Regions from separate parts of the Amycolatopsis sp. NPDC104819 genome, predicted to be linked through region 2. Evidence: predicted binding sites of a transcription regulator. Region 2 holds the regulator's gene; the other holds the start of a gene.
The links. Region 2 encodes HspR, which represses chaperone genes until heat shock. Its sites were predicted from a motif close to ANNTTGAGTNNNNNNNACTCAANNT; they were not measured.
Positions count from the first base shown of each region.

Region 1: lon (endopeptidase La) is a predicted target of HspR. The motif match lies at 3,348-3,372, and genes of this name have one in related genera.

Region 1 is NZ_JBVJON010000003.1:611,956-619,036, reverse strand. Features, by position in the region: gene ACZ63E_RS12195 (class I SAM-dependent methyltransferase) at 36-857, shown strand; gene lon (endopeptidase La) at 931-3,333, opposite strand; gene ACZ63E_RS12185 (SAM-dependent methyltransferase) at 3,434-4,282, opposite strand; gene ACZ63E_RS12180 (SAM-dependent methyltransferase) at 4,279-5,133, opposite strand; gene ACZ63E_RS12175 (GNAT family N-acetyltransferase) at 5,205-6,143, opposite strand; gene ACZ63E_RS12170 (putative bifunctional diguanylate cyclase/phosphodiesterase) at 6,647-7,081, shown strand, end outside.
Region 2 is NZ_JBVJON010000001.1:379,878-386,958, reverse strand. Features, by position in the region: gene ACZ63E_RS01870 (dienelactone hydrolase family protein) at 1-674, shown strand, start outside; gene ACZ63E_RS01865 (lytic polysaccharide monooxygenase) at 820-1,575, shown strand; gene ACZ63E_RS01860 (DUF305 domain-containing protein) at 1,572-2,111, shown strand; gene ACZ63E_RS01855 (heat shock protein transcriptional repressor HspR) at 2,367-2,792, opposite strand; gene dnaJ (molecular chaperone DnaJ) at 2,798-3,976, opposite strand; gene grpE (nucleotide exchange factor GrpE) at 4,013-4,720, opposite strand; gene dnaK (molecular chaperone DnaK) at 4,717-6,591, opposite strand; gene ACZ63E_RS01835 (hypothetical protein) at 6,819-6,992, opposite strand; gene ACZ63E_RS01830 (DUF4097 family beta strand repeat-containing protein) at 7,023-7,081, opposite strand, start outside.

The sequences.
Region 1 (7,081 bases), on a different contig from region 2:
GCTGGGTGGCAGAGGTCCGATCGATGGAGGCGAACATGCCCGTTCCCGGCACGCTCGAACGTCCGATGCGTGAACAGCTCGTGCAGGTCCAGTACGCCGACGCCCAGCTCGTCGCCGACTACGCCGACTCCTACTCCGGATGGGGGCCCACCGCCCGATATCACCACTCCCGCATGCACGCCGTCGACCAGGTGCTGCGGCGGTGCGCCGACGGGAAGCTCCTCGACGTCGGCTGCGGGCCGGGGATGATGGTGCGGCACCTGGTCGACGACCGGCCCGGGGACTTCGCCGTCACCGGGTGCGACCGGTCCGCCGCGATGGTCGACGCCGGACGACGGCGCGTGCGGGAAGCGGCCGGTTTTGCCGTCGGGGACATCGAAGAAATGCCGTTCCCCGACGGCGTTTTCGACATCGCGCTCGCGATGGGCGTGCTCGAGTACGTCGACATCGGCACGGCGTTGACGGAAATCGCGCGGGTGGTGCGGCCCGGTGGGCTCGTGGTCGTCACGATGCTCAACCCGCGCAGCCCCTACCGGCTGTTCGAATGGGGCCTGTACTGGCCGGCGCGCCGCGTTCTCGGCGGCCTCGAGCACGCGCTGAGAGTCCCGCAAAAACACGGCGCGCGCCGCACCGGAATCCAGGCGCTGCCGACCCGGCGGCTGCACCACGAACTGTGGCAGGCCGGCCTGCAACCGGAGGACACGCTGTTCTACGACGTCACCGCGCTGGTGCCGCCGCTCGACCGGGTCGTCCGGCGCTGGGACCGCCGGTGGCGCGCGCGGCCGGAGTCCACCGTGGCCCGCGGCGCCGCGGGCCGCCTCGGCACCGGGTACCTCGTCGCCGCGCGGCGGCTCTGACCCCGGAACGGAAGAACGGCCGGTTTCCCTGGGGGTGGGGAAACCGGCCGTCCGGGGGCGGCGGCGCTCGGGGTTACGCCGCCTGGGAAACCGGCGTCGAAGCCGGGGTCAGGGCGAGGTCGAGGACCTCGCGGACGTTGGCCACCGCGTGCACGTCCAGCTGGGACAGCACCTCGGCCGGGACGTCGTCGAGGTCCGGCTCGTTGCGCTGCGGGATGATCACCGTCTTCATCCCGGCCCGGTGGGCCGCCAGCAGCTTCTGCTTGACACCGCCGATCGGCAGGACGCGTCCGGTCAGGGACACCTCACCGGTCATCGCGACGTCCGCCCGGACCACACGGCCCGAGAGCAGCGACGCCAGCGCCGTCGTCATCGTGACGCCCGCCGACGGCCCGTCCTTCGGGACCGCGCCCGCCGGGACGTGCACGTGGATGCCCCGCTCGCGCAGGTCGCCCACCGGCAGCTCCAGCTCCGCGCCGTGCGAGCGCAGGTAGGACAGCGCGATCTGGACGGACTCCTTCATGACGTCACCGAGCTGGCCGGTCAGCTGCAGCCCGGACGCGCCGGACTCCTTGTCCGCCAGCGACGCCTCGATGTAGAGGACGTCACCGCCGGCGCCGGTCACCGCCAGGCCCGTGGCCACACCCGGGGTCGCGGTCCGCTGGGTCGACGCGGGCAGCGACGACTCCGGCAGGTGCCGCGGGCGGCCCAGGTAGGTCTCCAGGTCCGGGGAATCCACCGTGAGCGGCAGGGCCACCTCGTCCAGCGCCACCTTGGTCGCGATCTTCCGCAGCACCTTCGCGATCGTGCGGTTCGCGTCGCGCACGCCCGCCTCACGGGTGTACTCGGCGGCGATCCGGCTGAACGCGGCGTCCGTCAACGAGACGTCGGCTGTGCCCAGGCCGGCGCGCTCCAGCTCCCGGGGGAGCAGGTGGTCGCGGGCGATGGTGACCTTCTCGTGCTCGGTGTAGCCGTCCAGCGTGACGAGCTCCATGCGGTCCAGCAGCGGGCCGGGGATGGTCTCGAGCGCGTTGGCCGTCGCCAGGAACACGACGTCGGACAGGTCCAGCTCGACCTCGAGGTAGTGGTCGCGGAACGTGTGGTTCTGCTCCGGGTCCAGCACTTCGAGCAGCGCCGCCGTCGGGTCGCCGCGGTAGTCGGCGCCGACCTTGTCGATCTCGTCGAGCAGCACGACCGGGTTCATCGAGCCGGCTTCCTTGATGGCGCGGACGATCCGGCCGGGCAGCGCGCCGACGTAGGTGCGGCGGTGGCCGCGGATCTCCGCCTCGTCGCGGATGCCACCCAGGGCGACGCGGACGAACTTGCGGCCCATGGCCTTCGCGACGGACTCACCCAGCGACGTCTTGCCGACCCCGGGAGGGCCCGCGAGGGCGAGCACCGCGCCGGAACGCCGGCCACCGACCGGGCCGAGACCCGATTCGGCACGGCGCTTGCGCACGGCCAAGTACTCGATGATGCGTTCCTTGACGTCGTCGAGGCCGGCGTGGTCGGCGTCGAGCACCGCCCGCGCCGCGGCGATGTCGTAGACGTCCTCGGTGCGCTCGTTCCAGGGCAGCTCCAGGACGGTGTCCAGCCAGGTGCGGATCCAGCCGCCCTCGGGGGACTGCTCGGACGTCCGGTCCAGCTTGTCCACCTCGGCCAGCGCGGCCTTCTTCACGGCGTCGGGCAGCTCGGCGCCTTCGACGCGGGCGCGGTAGTCCGTGTCGTCGGTGGAGCCGTCGAGCTCGCCCAGCTCCTTGCGGATCGCCTCGAGCTGGCGGCGCAGCAGGAACTCCTTCTGCTGCTTCTCCATGCCCTCGGAGACGTCCTTGCGGATCGTCTCGGTGACTTCCAGCTCGGCCAGGTGTTCCTTGCTCCACTCGAGCGCCTTCTCCAGGCGCGCGGTGACGTCCAGCGTGGTGAGCAGCTCGACCTTCTGGTCGGTGTCGAGGTACGGCGCGTTGCCGGACAGGTCGGCGACCGCGGACGGGTCCTCGACCTGCTGGACGGCGTCCATCAGCTGCCAGCCGCCGCGCTGCTGCAGGATCGAGATGACGACGGCCTTGTACTCGGCCGCGAGCGGCGCGGTCCGGTCGTCGGTGGTTTCGGGGGCGTCCTCGGCGTGCACCCAGCGGGCGGCGCCGGGTCCGTCGGCGATCCGGCCGACGAGCGCGCGGCTCGTGCCGCGCAGCAGGACGGCGGCCTTGCCACCGGGCACACGCCCGATGCGCTCGACGGTCGCGACGGTGCCGTACTCGGCGTACTCACCGTGGACGCGCGGCACGATCAGAACCTCGGCCTTGGTGGCCGCGGCCGACCGGATGCCGGGGAACGACGCCTGGCTCGGCGTCTTGGCCTGGGCGGACTCCACCGCGGCCCGCGTCTCGGTGTCGGTGAGGTCGAGCGGGACGACCATGCCCGGCAGCACGACGTCGTCATCGAGCGGGAGCACGGGCAGGAGGCGGGTGTCGGTCATGTGCACTCCTCGGGTAGTTGAGTCTGCCTAGCTCAACTCTCCGATGGGTGTGTTTGTTTCCGATGGTGCGTTCGCCCACAGCGATCAGGGAAAGCGCAGTTCAGCGGGCCGGGCGGCGTGCGACGGCGCACCACGCGAACGGCCGGGTTTCGAAATCCAGGACCGTCGGACGCTCGTCGGGGCGCCAGTCCGGCAACGAGGTCATCCCCGGCGGCAGCAGCGGCCAGCCGCCGAACCAGGGCAGCAGTTCGTCGGCCGAACGCAGCCACGCCGGGTTCGACGTGTCGCGGTAGGCGTCGATGAACCGGTGCACCTCGGCCGCGCGGTCCGGCGGCGCGTCGTCGCGGCAGGTGCCGTGCGTCAGCGCCAGCCAGCTGCCCGGTGCGAGCTTTGAGCGGTACTCCGCCATCAGCCCCGCCGGGTCGTCGGACGGGCCGACGAAGTGCATCACCGTGATCATCAGCAGGCACACCGGCCGTGACCAGTCGATCAATGACGACGTTGCCGGGTCGGCGAAGATCTCCTTCGGCCGCCGGATGTCCCGCTCGACGAGCCCGGCCCAGTCCGACGCGCCCTCGCGCTCCAGGATCAGCCGCGAATGCGCGGCCGCCACCGGTTCGTAGTCGACGTAGACGACCGAAGCCCGCTCGCCGGACGGCAGCAGGTCGCGGACGATCTCGTGCACGTTCCCCGCCGTCGGCACCCCGGAGCCGAGGTCGACGAACTGGCGGACCCCGGCGTCCATCGCGGCCGCGACGACGCGGTTCATGAACGCCCGGTTCTGCCGGGAGATCGGCCGGATCAGCGGCCACACCTTCTCGACGCGGCGGCCGAACTCGCGGTCCACCGCCCAGTGGTGGTTCCCGCCCAGGTACCAGTCGTAGACCCGGGCCGCGGACGGCTTGTCGGTGTCCACCCCGGCCGGGGCGATCGGCGCGGTTTCGCTCATCCGCCGGGCTTCTCCGCGATGCCGCACCAGGCGTACGGCCGCGCTTCCGCCTCGAGCGCGTTCAGCTTCCGGTCGGGCCGCCAGTCCGGCAGGTGCACGATGCCCGGCTCGAGCAGCGGCCAGTCGCCGAACAGCGGCTCGATCTCCTCGCGGTCGCGCAGCCAGACCGGGTTGCTCGTCTTCCGGTACTGCTCGACGAACCAGCGCAGGCCCGCCAGGTACTCGCCGCTCCCGTCACCCTCGCTCATCTGCGAAAGCGCCAGCCAGCTGCCCGGCGCGAGCGCGTTCCGGTAGTCCGCCAGCAGGCCGTGCGGGTCGTCGTCCGGCCCGACGAAGTGCAGCACCGCCGCCATGATCAGGCAGACCGGCTTGGAGAAGTCGATCAGCCGCTTCGTCTCCGCGGCACGCAGCACGGCCTTCGCGTCCCGCATGTCCGCCTGGACGATGCCGGCCCAGTCGGTCGCCACCTCCTCTTCGAGGATCAGCGTCGCGTGCGCGACGGCGACCGGCTCGTAGTCGACGTAGACGACCGTCGCGTCGTGCTCGTCGGGCAGTTCCGCCTCGACGACCTCGTGCACGTTGCCGGCCGTCGGGACGCCGGAGCCGAGGTCGACGAACTGCCGGATCCCGGCCCGCAGCGCCGCCCGCACCGCGCGGTTCATGAACTCGCGGTTCTGCTTCGACCCGGGGCGCACGAGCGGCCACTGCTGCTCCACGCGCCGGCCGAACTCGCGGTCCACGGCCCAGTTCTGGGTACCGCCGAGGTACCAGTCGTAGATCCGGGCCGCCGACGGCTTCTCCGTGTCGACGCCTTCGGGCGCTCTGGGCGCGGAATCCCGCTGATCGGTCACTTCGGCTCCCACTCCCTCATCCTGGTGGCCAGCCTACAAAGAGCGGGTGTCCGCGGGGATCCGCCAGTCGTTCACCGAACGGCTGGTCGACGCTGCCAGTACGTCCAGAGCGGGCGGTAGCCCTGCGCGTACCAGAACGGCGTCGAAAGCGGGTTCGCCGCCGCGTGGTGCAGGAGGACGACGTCGGCGCCCTCCTCGTCCAGCACCTGGTGGGCGTGGGCGGCCAGCGCGGTGCCGACGCCGGAGGACCGCGCGGCCTCCGCGACGGCGAGCGAGGAGAGGTAACCGACGCGGGTCGCGGCCACGCGGTCGCTGATCCAGCCGGTCTCGCCGGGGTGCTGGACGTTCACCATGCCGAGCGGGCGGCCGTACAGCTCCGCGATCCACACCGCGGGCTCCGGCCGGTTCAGCTGCTCGGCGAGGTCCTTGGCCAGGATGTCCTCGACGCCCTCACGCCAGTTCACCGTGCCGTACTGGGCGTCGTAGGAGTGCAGCTCCATGCCGAGCGCGACGGCGGTTTCGAGGTCGTCCGGCCCGGCCCGGCGGATCTTGACGCCGGGGGTGCCGCGCTCGCCCGCCGGGACCAGCCGCTCGGCCGGGCGGACGGCGATCACGCGCAGCGGCGCGAAGCCGTGGTGCAGCATCTCGCGCGCGCCGGCGGCGTCGCGGCTGGCGCGCGGCACGACCGCCGCGGTCTCGGTGTCACCGTGCTCGGCGACCGCGCGCAGATGTTCATCCCATCGGGTGAGCAGGGCGTCGAGGACGGCCGCCGGCTGGGAGCCGGCCAGCTGGAGGTCGAGCCGGTGTTCGGTCAGCGCGCGCCAGGGGGCGTTGGGCGCGCCCTGGTCGACCTGGATGCGCGAGGCGAGGCCGGACGCGGCCGAATCACCGGTGGCGACTTCCAGCACCACGGCGTTTTCGGCCGCCTCGAAGGGAGAAGAACCGGGGAGCAGGGGATCCACCGCCGCGAGCCGGGCCGCGTGTTCGGTGGCAATCACGTCGCTGTGCATGGGCACATTCAATCGCTACCCGGGCTGTCGTGCGCACAGAAGTCCGTCAAGGTAGGACACCCCCGTCTTGCGGCGGGGTTCCGGCGAAGTCGGATTCGCCGGTCGGCTCGTAGCGCGGACGGCCAGGTACATCACGCCGGAGGTCGCGGTAGCGGCCCGGGAAGGGTCATGAATGACTCATTCATGACCTCTGACGAGGTGAATGAGTCATTCACGACATCGCAGCGGCCCGCCGGTCACGTTCGCCCCGACTTTGCCGGGACCCTGCCGTCTTGCGGGGGTCCGGGTGGCGGAGCCCCCGGCCCGGGGCGGAGCCCCGGTTGTCACAGATGTTTCACCCCTTGGTCCACGCAGGTCAGCGCCTTCGAGGCATTGTTAACCCTGGGGTGATCTCCTACTGTCTCGAAAGGGACACGGGTACGCCCTACGGGGTACGGTATGGCCCTTGTCCACACCCGAAGTCACGGATCAGCACCGGTGGACAAGCCGGGAGGGAAGGTCGGATGCCGGACACCAACGCCCACGGCGACGCCGTCGCACAGGCGCAGCCCGGGCCGGGAGCCGCTTCCGAGGCACCTCACCAGCCCGCCGCGTCCGCCGAGGCGCGCACCGACGAGCGCCGGTTCCGCGTCTACACCTTCGCCGTCCTGAGCCTGGGGCTCGTCGCCGCGTTCGCGGTCGGCTCGTGGCTGCCGTTCCACTGGGACAGCAAGCTGCTGTGGATCGGCCCGGTGCTCGCGGTCGCGTTCCTGCTCGCCGAACAGCTCGGCATCAACGTCGACGTCCGCAGCGGCATCTCGTGGACCATCTCCTTCACCGAGATCCCGCTCGTCATCGGGTTCTTCGTCGCACCGTTCGAAGTCGTGCTGGCCGCGCACCTGGTCGCCGGCATCGGGACGCTGCTCGCGCGGAAGGTCTCCGGCCGCGTCCTCTACAAC
Region 2 (7,081 bases):
ACCTGGCGGAGCCCGGTGGTGAGGGCCCGCACCCGGGCGTGGTGCTCATCCACGACGCGTTCGGGCTGAGCCAGGACACGAAGAACATCACCGACCGCTTCGCCGGCGAGGGGTACCTGGCGCTCAGCCCGGATCTGTACGCGCGGGGCGGCTTCCGCCGGTGCGTGCGCCGGGTGTTCTCGGACATGTTCGCGAACCAGGGCCGGACGTTCGACGACATCGAGGCGTCGCGCGCGCTCCTGGCCGCGCGCCCGGACTCTTCGGGCCGGATCGGCATCGCCGGGTTCTGCATGGGCGGCGGCTTCGCGCTCGTCGCGGCGTCGCGCGGCTTCGAGGCGTCGGCGCCGTACTACGGGCAGCTCCCGAAGAACCTCTCGGTGCTCGACGACGCCTGCCCGATCGTCGCCAGCTTCGGCAAGAAGGACTTCTCGCTGCGCGGCGCCGCGGCCAAGCTGGAGACCGCGCTGACCGAGCGGGAGATCCCGCACGACGTCAAGGAGTACGACGGCGCCAGCCACGGGTTCGCCAACAAGCTCGAGGTCAAGCCGCCGCTGAACCTGCTGCTCAAGGTCGTCGGATTCACCTACCACCACGAGGCAGCCGAGGACGCATGGCGCCGAGTGACGTCTTTCTTCGGCGAACACCTGCAGCAACCGGCCCGACCTTCGCACTGAGCCGAGCGGGCTACCGAAGTCGCCGGATGGCGGTAGTTGATTGACCGTTGTGCCCGAATCATCTTATGGTCTAGACCACGTCTTCCCCGGACGTGCTCGTTCGTCCTCCCTCCGGAACACCGCCGTTCCCCCACGAGGAGCCGAAATGACCCTGAAGCGAAAGCTCTTCGCGGCCGCCGCCGGTGCGATCCTCGCGCCGGTGCTGGTCGTCGTCCTCCCCGCCACCTCCGCGAGTGCCCACGGGTACGTCTCCGACCCGCCCAGCCGCCAGGCCAACTGCGCGGCCGGGAAGGTGCCGAACTGCGGGCAGATCGTCTACGAACCGCAGAGCGTCGAAGGTCCCAAGGGCCTGCGCAGCTGCAACGCCGGCCTGGCGCAGTTCGCCGAGCTGGCCGACGAGTCGAAGCCGTGGCCGGCCAAGTCGGTCGGTTCTTCGGTGACGTTCAACTGGGTGTTCACCGCCCGGCACGCCACGAAGAGCTACGAGTACTACGTCGGCAACACGCTCGTCGCGTCGTTCAACGGCAACGGCCAGCAGCCGCCCGCGACTGTGCAGCACACCGTGAACCTGTCCGGGTATTCCGGCCGGGTGAAGGTGCTGGCGATCTGGAACATCTCCGACACGGCCAACGCCTTCTACAGCTGCATCGACCTGCAGGTCGGTGGCGGCGGCACCCCGCCGCCCACCACCACGCCGCCCCCGACCACGACCCCGCCGCCCACCACGACCCCGCCCCCGACGACGACCCCGCCGTCGAGCGGAACGTGGAAGGCCGGCACGGCGTACAAGGCCGGTGACGTCGTGACGTACAACGGCGTGAGCTACCGCTGCCTCCAGCCGCACACGGCGATCGCGGGCTGGGAGCCGCCGAGCACCCCGGCCCTCTGGCAGCGTCAGTGAGGCTGGTCCTGGTCGTCGTCGCGCTGCTGCTGGCCGGTTGCGGCAGCGGCGCGACGTGGACCCCGGCGAAGTTCAACGACGCCGACGTGATGTTCCTGCAGATGCTGATCACCCAGAACCAGCAGGGCATCGACATCGTCCGGCTGGCGAAGCAGCGCCCGCTCCCGGCGCCGGTGAAGGAGCTGTCGGCGGCGATCGAGGTGACGCAGCAGACCGAAGTCGACAACATGAAGAGCTGGCTGCGCACCTGGAACCGGCCCGAAAGCATGGACATGAACCCGCACGTCCACGCCGGCCACGGCGGCATGAAGATGACCGCGCCCGACCTCGTCGGCACGTTGAAGTCCACGAACGACACGGACTTCACGCGTAAGTACCTGGACGTGCTGACCGGCCAGCAGCAGGGCGCGGTCGAGCTGGCCCAGACCGAGAACGGCACCGCCGGCGGGATCAACGCCGACGCCCGGGACCTGGCCCGCCGCGTCATCGAGTCGCGGACCGCCGAGGTCCAGCAACTGCTGAATTTCAAGGCCTGAAACGCGAAAACCCTCCCCGGAGACCCGGGGAGGGTTCCGGCGAAGTCGGATTCGCCGGTCAGCTCGCAGCGCGGACGGCCAGGTACACCACACCGGACGTTGCGGTAGCGGCCCGGGAAGGTCGTGAATGACTCATTCATGACCTCTGACGAGGTGAATGAGTCATTCACGACATCGCAGCGGCCCGCCGGTCACGTCGCCCCGACTTTGCCGGGCCCCTGGGAGACCCGGGGAGGGCTTTGCGTGCTCAGGACGTCAGCGGCGCTTCGGCCGCCAGACCACCATCGCGGTCTGCGGGTTCAGCGGAACCAGGTCCCGGCGGTAGGACGCGTGCGCCGCCGCCGCGGCCTGTTCCCCAGCCGCGTACGCCGCCGCCAGTTCTTCGGTCAGCTCCTGCAGGCGGGCCCGCAGCGCGTCGACCTGGTTCTCCAGCTCGATGATGCGCTTGATGCCGGCCAGGTTGACGCCGTCTTCCTGCGACAGGCGCTGGACTTCGCGCAGCAGCGCGATGTCCCGCATCGAGTAGCGCCGCCCGCCACCGGACGTGCGGCCCGGTGACACCAGGCCCTGCCGGTCGTAGGTGCGCAACGTCTGCGCGTGCATCCCCGCCAGCTGGGCCGCCACCGAGATGACGAACACCGGGGTCTCTTCGTCCCCCTCCTGGGGAATCCCGCCGAACATCCCACTCACCTGCCTTCGAGCAGCTCAGTGATCTCGGGCCGGGGGTCGTGCCCGGCCATCGCCTCGGCGTACGCCTGCAGAGCTTCGCGCGCCTTGTCGTCCAGTTTGGCGGGAATCGCCGCGGTGAGGGTGACGAGCAGGTCACCCTGCGCGCCGTCACGCTTGGCGATGCCCTTGCCGCGCACGCGCAGCACCCGCCCGCTCGCGGTGCCCGGCGGCACCTTGAGCGAGACCTTGCCTTCGAGGGTCGGCACCGTGATCGTGGTGCCGAGCGTGAGCTCGGTGAAGTCCACCGGCACGGAGATCGTCAGGTCGAGCCCCTTGCGCCCGAACAGCGCGTGCGGAGCCACGTGCACCCGGACGTAGAGGTCGCCCGCCTGCGCGCCACCCCGGCCCGGCTCGCCCTGGCCGGCCAGCCGGATCCGCTGGTCGTCGTCGACGCCCGACGGGATCCGGACGGTCAGCGTGCGGGTCCGCGTGCTGACACCTTCGCCGCCGCACTCGGGGCACGGGTCGTCGATGATCTGCCCGCGGCCACGGCAGTCGCGGCACGGCTCCGAGAACGCGAACGCGCCCTGGCTGCGGCTGACCAGCCCCGACCCGGAACAGGTCGGACAGGTCCGCGGCGAGGTGCCCGGCTTCGCGCCGTTGCCGCCGCACGTCGAACAGGTCGCCGGGCTCGACAGCCGCAGCGGCAGGGTCGCGCCCTTGACCGCCTCGGTGAAGTCGATCCGGACGTCCGTTTCGACGTCGGCCCCGCGCTGGGGCCGGTTCGCCGTCGCGCCCGCCGTCGTCCGGCCGCGGCCGAACAGCCCGCCGAGGATGTCGCCGAGCCCGCCGAAACCGCCCTGCTGGCCGGCGCCGGCCTGGCCGAAGATGTCCCCGACATCGAAGCTGCCGGTGCCGCCGCCACCGGGGAAGTTGAACCCGCCCCCGCCCCCGCCGCCGCCGAACAGCCGCCGCGCCTCGTCGTACTCCTTGCGCTTGGCCGTGTCGGACAGCACGCCGTACGCCTCGGAGACGGCCTTGAACTTCTGCTCCGCCTCCGCGTTGCCGGCGTTCGCGTCCGGGTGGTTCTCCTTGGCCAGCTTCCGGTAGGCCTTCTTGATCTCGTCGGCTGTGGCGTCGGAGGAGACGCCCAGTTCACGGTAGAAGTCCTTGCCGATCCATTCCCGCGCACTCATCGGGCGTCTCCTCCTCCCACTGGAACCGGATACTGCTTACTGCTGCTGGTCATCGAGGCGCCCGTCGAGTGGCAGCTCGCCACCGACGGACGGGTCCACCGGGGCCGCGCCGGGCTCGTGGTCGGTCACGCCGACCAGCGCCGCCCGCAGCACGCGGTCCCCGAAGCGGTACCCGCGGCGCATGACCACGGTGACCGTCGGGCCCGCCACGTCCGGCGAGGTGTTGTGCTGCACGGCTTCGTGCACGCTCGGGTCGAAGGCCTCGCCCTCGGCGCCGAACGACTCGAGCCCCGCGCGCTGCAGCCCGCTGATCAGCTTGTCGCCGACGGCCTTGAACGCCCCGGTGAGGTCACCGTGCTGCTCGGCCCGCTCGAGGTCGTCGAGCAGCGGCAGCAGGTCGTTCACCACCGTCGCCTTCGCGCCGAGGACGACCGCCTCGCGGTCACGCTCGACGCGCTTGCGGTAGTTGGCGTACTCGGCCTGCAGGCGCTGGAGGTCGGCGGTGCGCTCGGCCAGCTCCTTCTCCACGCCGGAGACCACCGCGACCGAGTCGTCCACAATGGACTCGCCCAGCGAGGGGCCCGCGTGCTCCACGGGCTCCTCGTCGGGGTCCGGCGCGGCGTGGGCCGGACCGGGCGGGCGGACCTGCCCGGTCTGGGGGTCCACCCGGCGCCGGTCCCGCACGACCACCGGCTCCTCGGGGCCGCGGCCCTGGTTCTCGGATTCGTCGTAGCTGTGGGTCACTTCTTTTCGTCCTCTTCGACGATCTCGGCGTCCACCACGTCATCGGCCTTGGCACCCGTCGCGCCGGCCGCACCGGCGTCGCCACCGGCCGCGCCCGAAGCACCGGCCGCACCCGCGGCGGCGTCGGCGTTCGCGTTGGCGTACAGGGCGGTGCCCAGCTCCTGCGAAGCGGTGTTCAGCTTCTCGATCGACTCGCGGATCTTCGCCGAGTCGGTGCCCTTGAGCGCCTCGTTCGACTCGTCGATCGCGGACTTGACCTTGCCCTTGAGGTCCTCGGGCAGCTTGTCGTCGTTGTCCTTGAGGAACTTCTCGGTCTGGTAGACCAGCGTCTCGGCCTGGTTGCGCGTCTCGGCCTCTTCGCGGCGGGTCTTGTCTTCCTCGGCGTGCGCCTCGGCGTCCTTGACCATCCGCTCGATGTCGTCCTTCGGCAGCGCGGAGCCACCGGTGATCGTCATCGACTGCTCCTTGTTCGTGCCGAGGTCCTTGGCCAGGACGTGCACGATGCCGTTCGCGTCGATGTCGAAGGTGACCTCGATCTGCGGCACGCCACGCGGGGCGGGCGGGAGACCGGTCAGCTCGAACATGCCGAGCTTCTTGTTGTGCGCCGCGATCTCACGCTCACCCTGGAACACCTGGATCTGCACCGACGGCTGGTTGTCGTCCGCGGTGGAGAAGATCTCCGAGCGCTTGGTCGGGATCGTGGTGTTGCGCTCGATGAGCTTGGTGAACACGCCACCCTTGGTCTCGATGCCCAGCGACAGCGGCGTGACGTCCAGCAGCAGGACGTCCTTGACCTCGCCCTTCAGCACACCGGCCTGCAGCGCCGCGCCGACCGCGACGACCTCGTCCGGGTTCACGCCCTTGTTCGGCTCGCGGCCGCCGGTCAGCTCCTTGACCAGCTCGGACACGGCCGGCATGCGGGTGGAACCACCGACGAGCACGACGTGGTCGATGTCGCCGACGGCGATGTTCGCGTCGCGGATCACGTTGTTGAACGGGTTCCGGGTGCGCTCGAGCAGGTCCGAGGTGATCTTCTGGAACTCGGCGCGCGAGAGCTGCTCGTCGAGGAACAGCGGGTTCTTGTCGGCGTCGACCGTGATGTAGGGCAGGTTGATGCCGGCCGAGTTCGAGCTGGACAGCTCGATCTTCGCCTTCTCCGCCGCCTCGCGGATGCGCTGCAGCGCCATCTTGTCCTTGGTCAGGTCGATGCCGTTCGTGGCCTTGAACTTGTCGACCAGCCACTTGACGATGCGCTCGTCCCAGTCGTCGCCACCGAGGTGGTTGTCACCCGAGGTCGCGCGGACCTCGACGACGCCCTCGCCGATCTCCAGCAGCGAGACGTCGAACGTGCCGCCACCGAGGTCGAAGACCAGGATGGTCTGTTCCTTCTCGCCCTTGTCCAGGCCGTACGCCAGCGCGGCGGCGGTCGGCTCGTTGACGATGCGGAGCACGTTCAGGCCGGCGATCTGGCCGGCTTCCTTGGTGGCCTGCCGCTGCGCGTCCTCGAAGTACGCCGGGACGGTGATCACCGCGTCGGTGATCGTCTCGCCCAGGTACGCCTCGGCGTCGCGCTTCAGCTTCATCAGCACTCGCGCGCTGATCTCCTGCGACGTGTAGTTCTTCCCGTCGATCTCGGTCTTCCAGTCGGTGCCGATGTGCCGCTTCACGGACCGGATCGTCCGGTCGACGTTCGTCACGGCCTGGTTCTTGGCCGGCTGGCCCGTCAGCACTTCGCCGTTCTTGGCGAAGGCGACGATCGAGGGGGTGGTCCGGGACCCTTCAGAGTTGGCGATGACCGTCGGCTCGCCGCCCTCAAGGACGGCGACGACCGAGTTGGTCGTGCCGAGGTCGATGCCGACCGCTCGCGCCATGGTGCTTTCCTCCTGTGTAAGCCTGCTTCGTTCGTGACCTGCACGTTCGCCCCTGCCTTGAGCGGGGCCTTGGCAAGTTCTATCGGGCCTTCGCGTGTCGCGTCAAGCTGGACTTGAGTCGACTGCGCTCAACCTCTACGTCCAGCCTAACGACCGGCTCCGGGTTCTTGTTCCCGGCCTCGGCGCCCGAACTCGCCCCGAACGGGTGTGACCCCGCTCACGGGGTTTCACCGGACGTGCACGACGGCCAGTTTCGCCAGGTGCGGGGACGTGACGCTGACCGGAACGCCCTGCGCGGGAGCGGGACGTTCCGGTTCGCTGCGAAGGAAGCCGACGACCCCGAACATCGTGATGGCGCCGGCCAGTGCGGCGGCCAGGACCCGCCGTTCGATCTTGCCCATGGTGAAGGAAGCTCCAGTGGTGAGAGAAGGTCAGGCGGCGCGGACGGTCACGCTGCCGCTGTCGGTCGTGAGGTCCAGGGTGTGCGGCG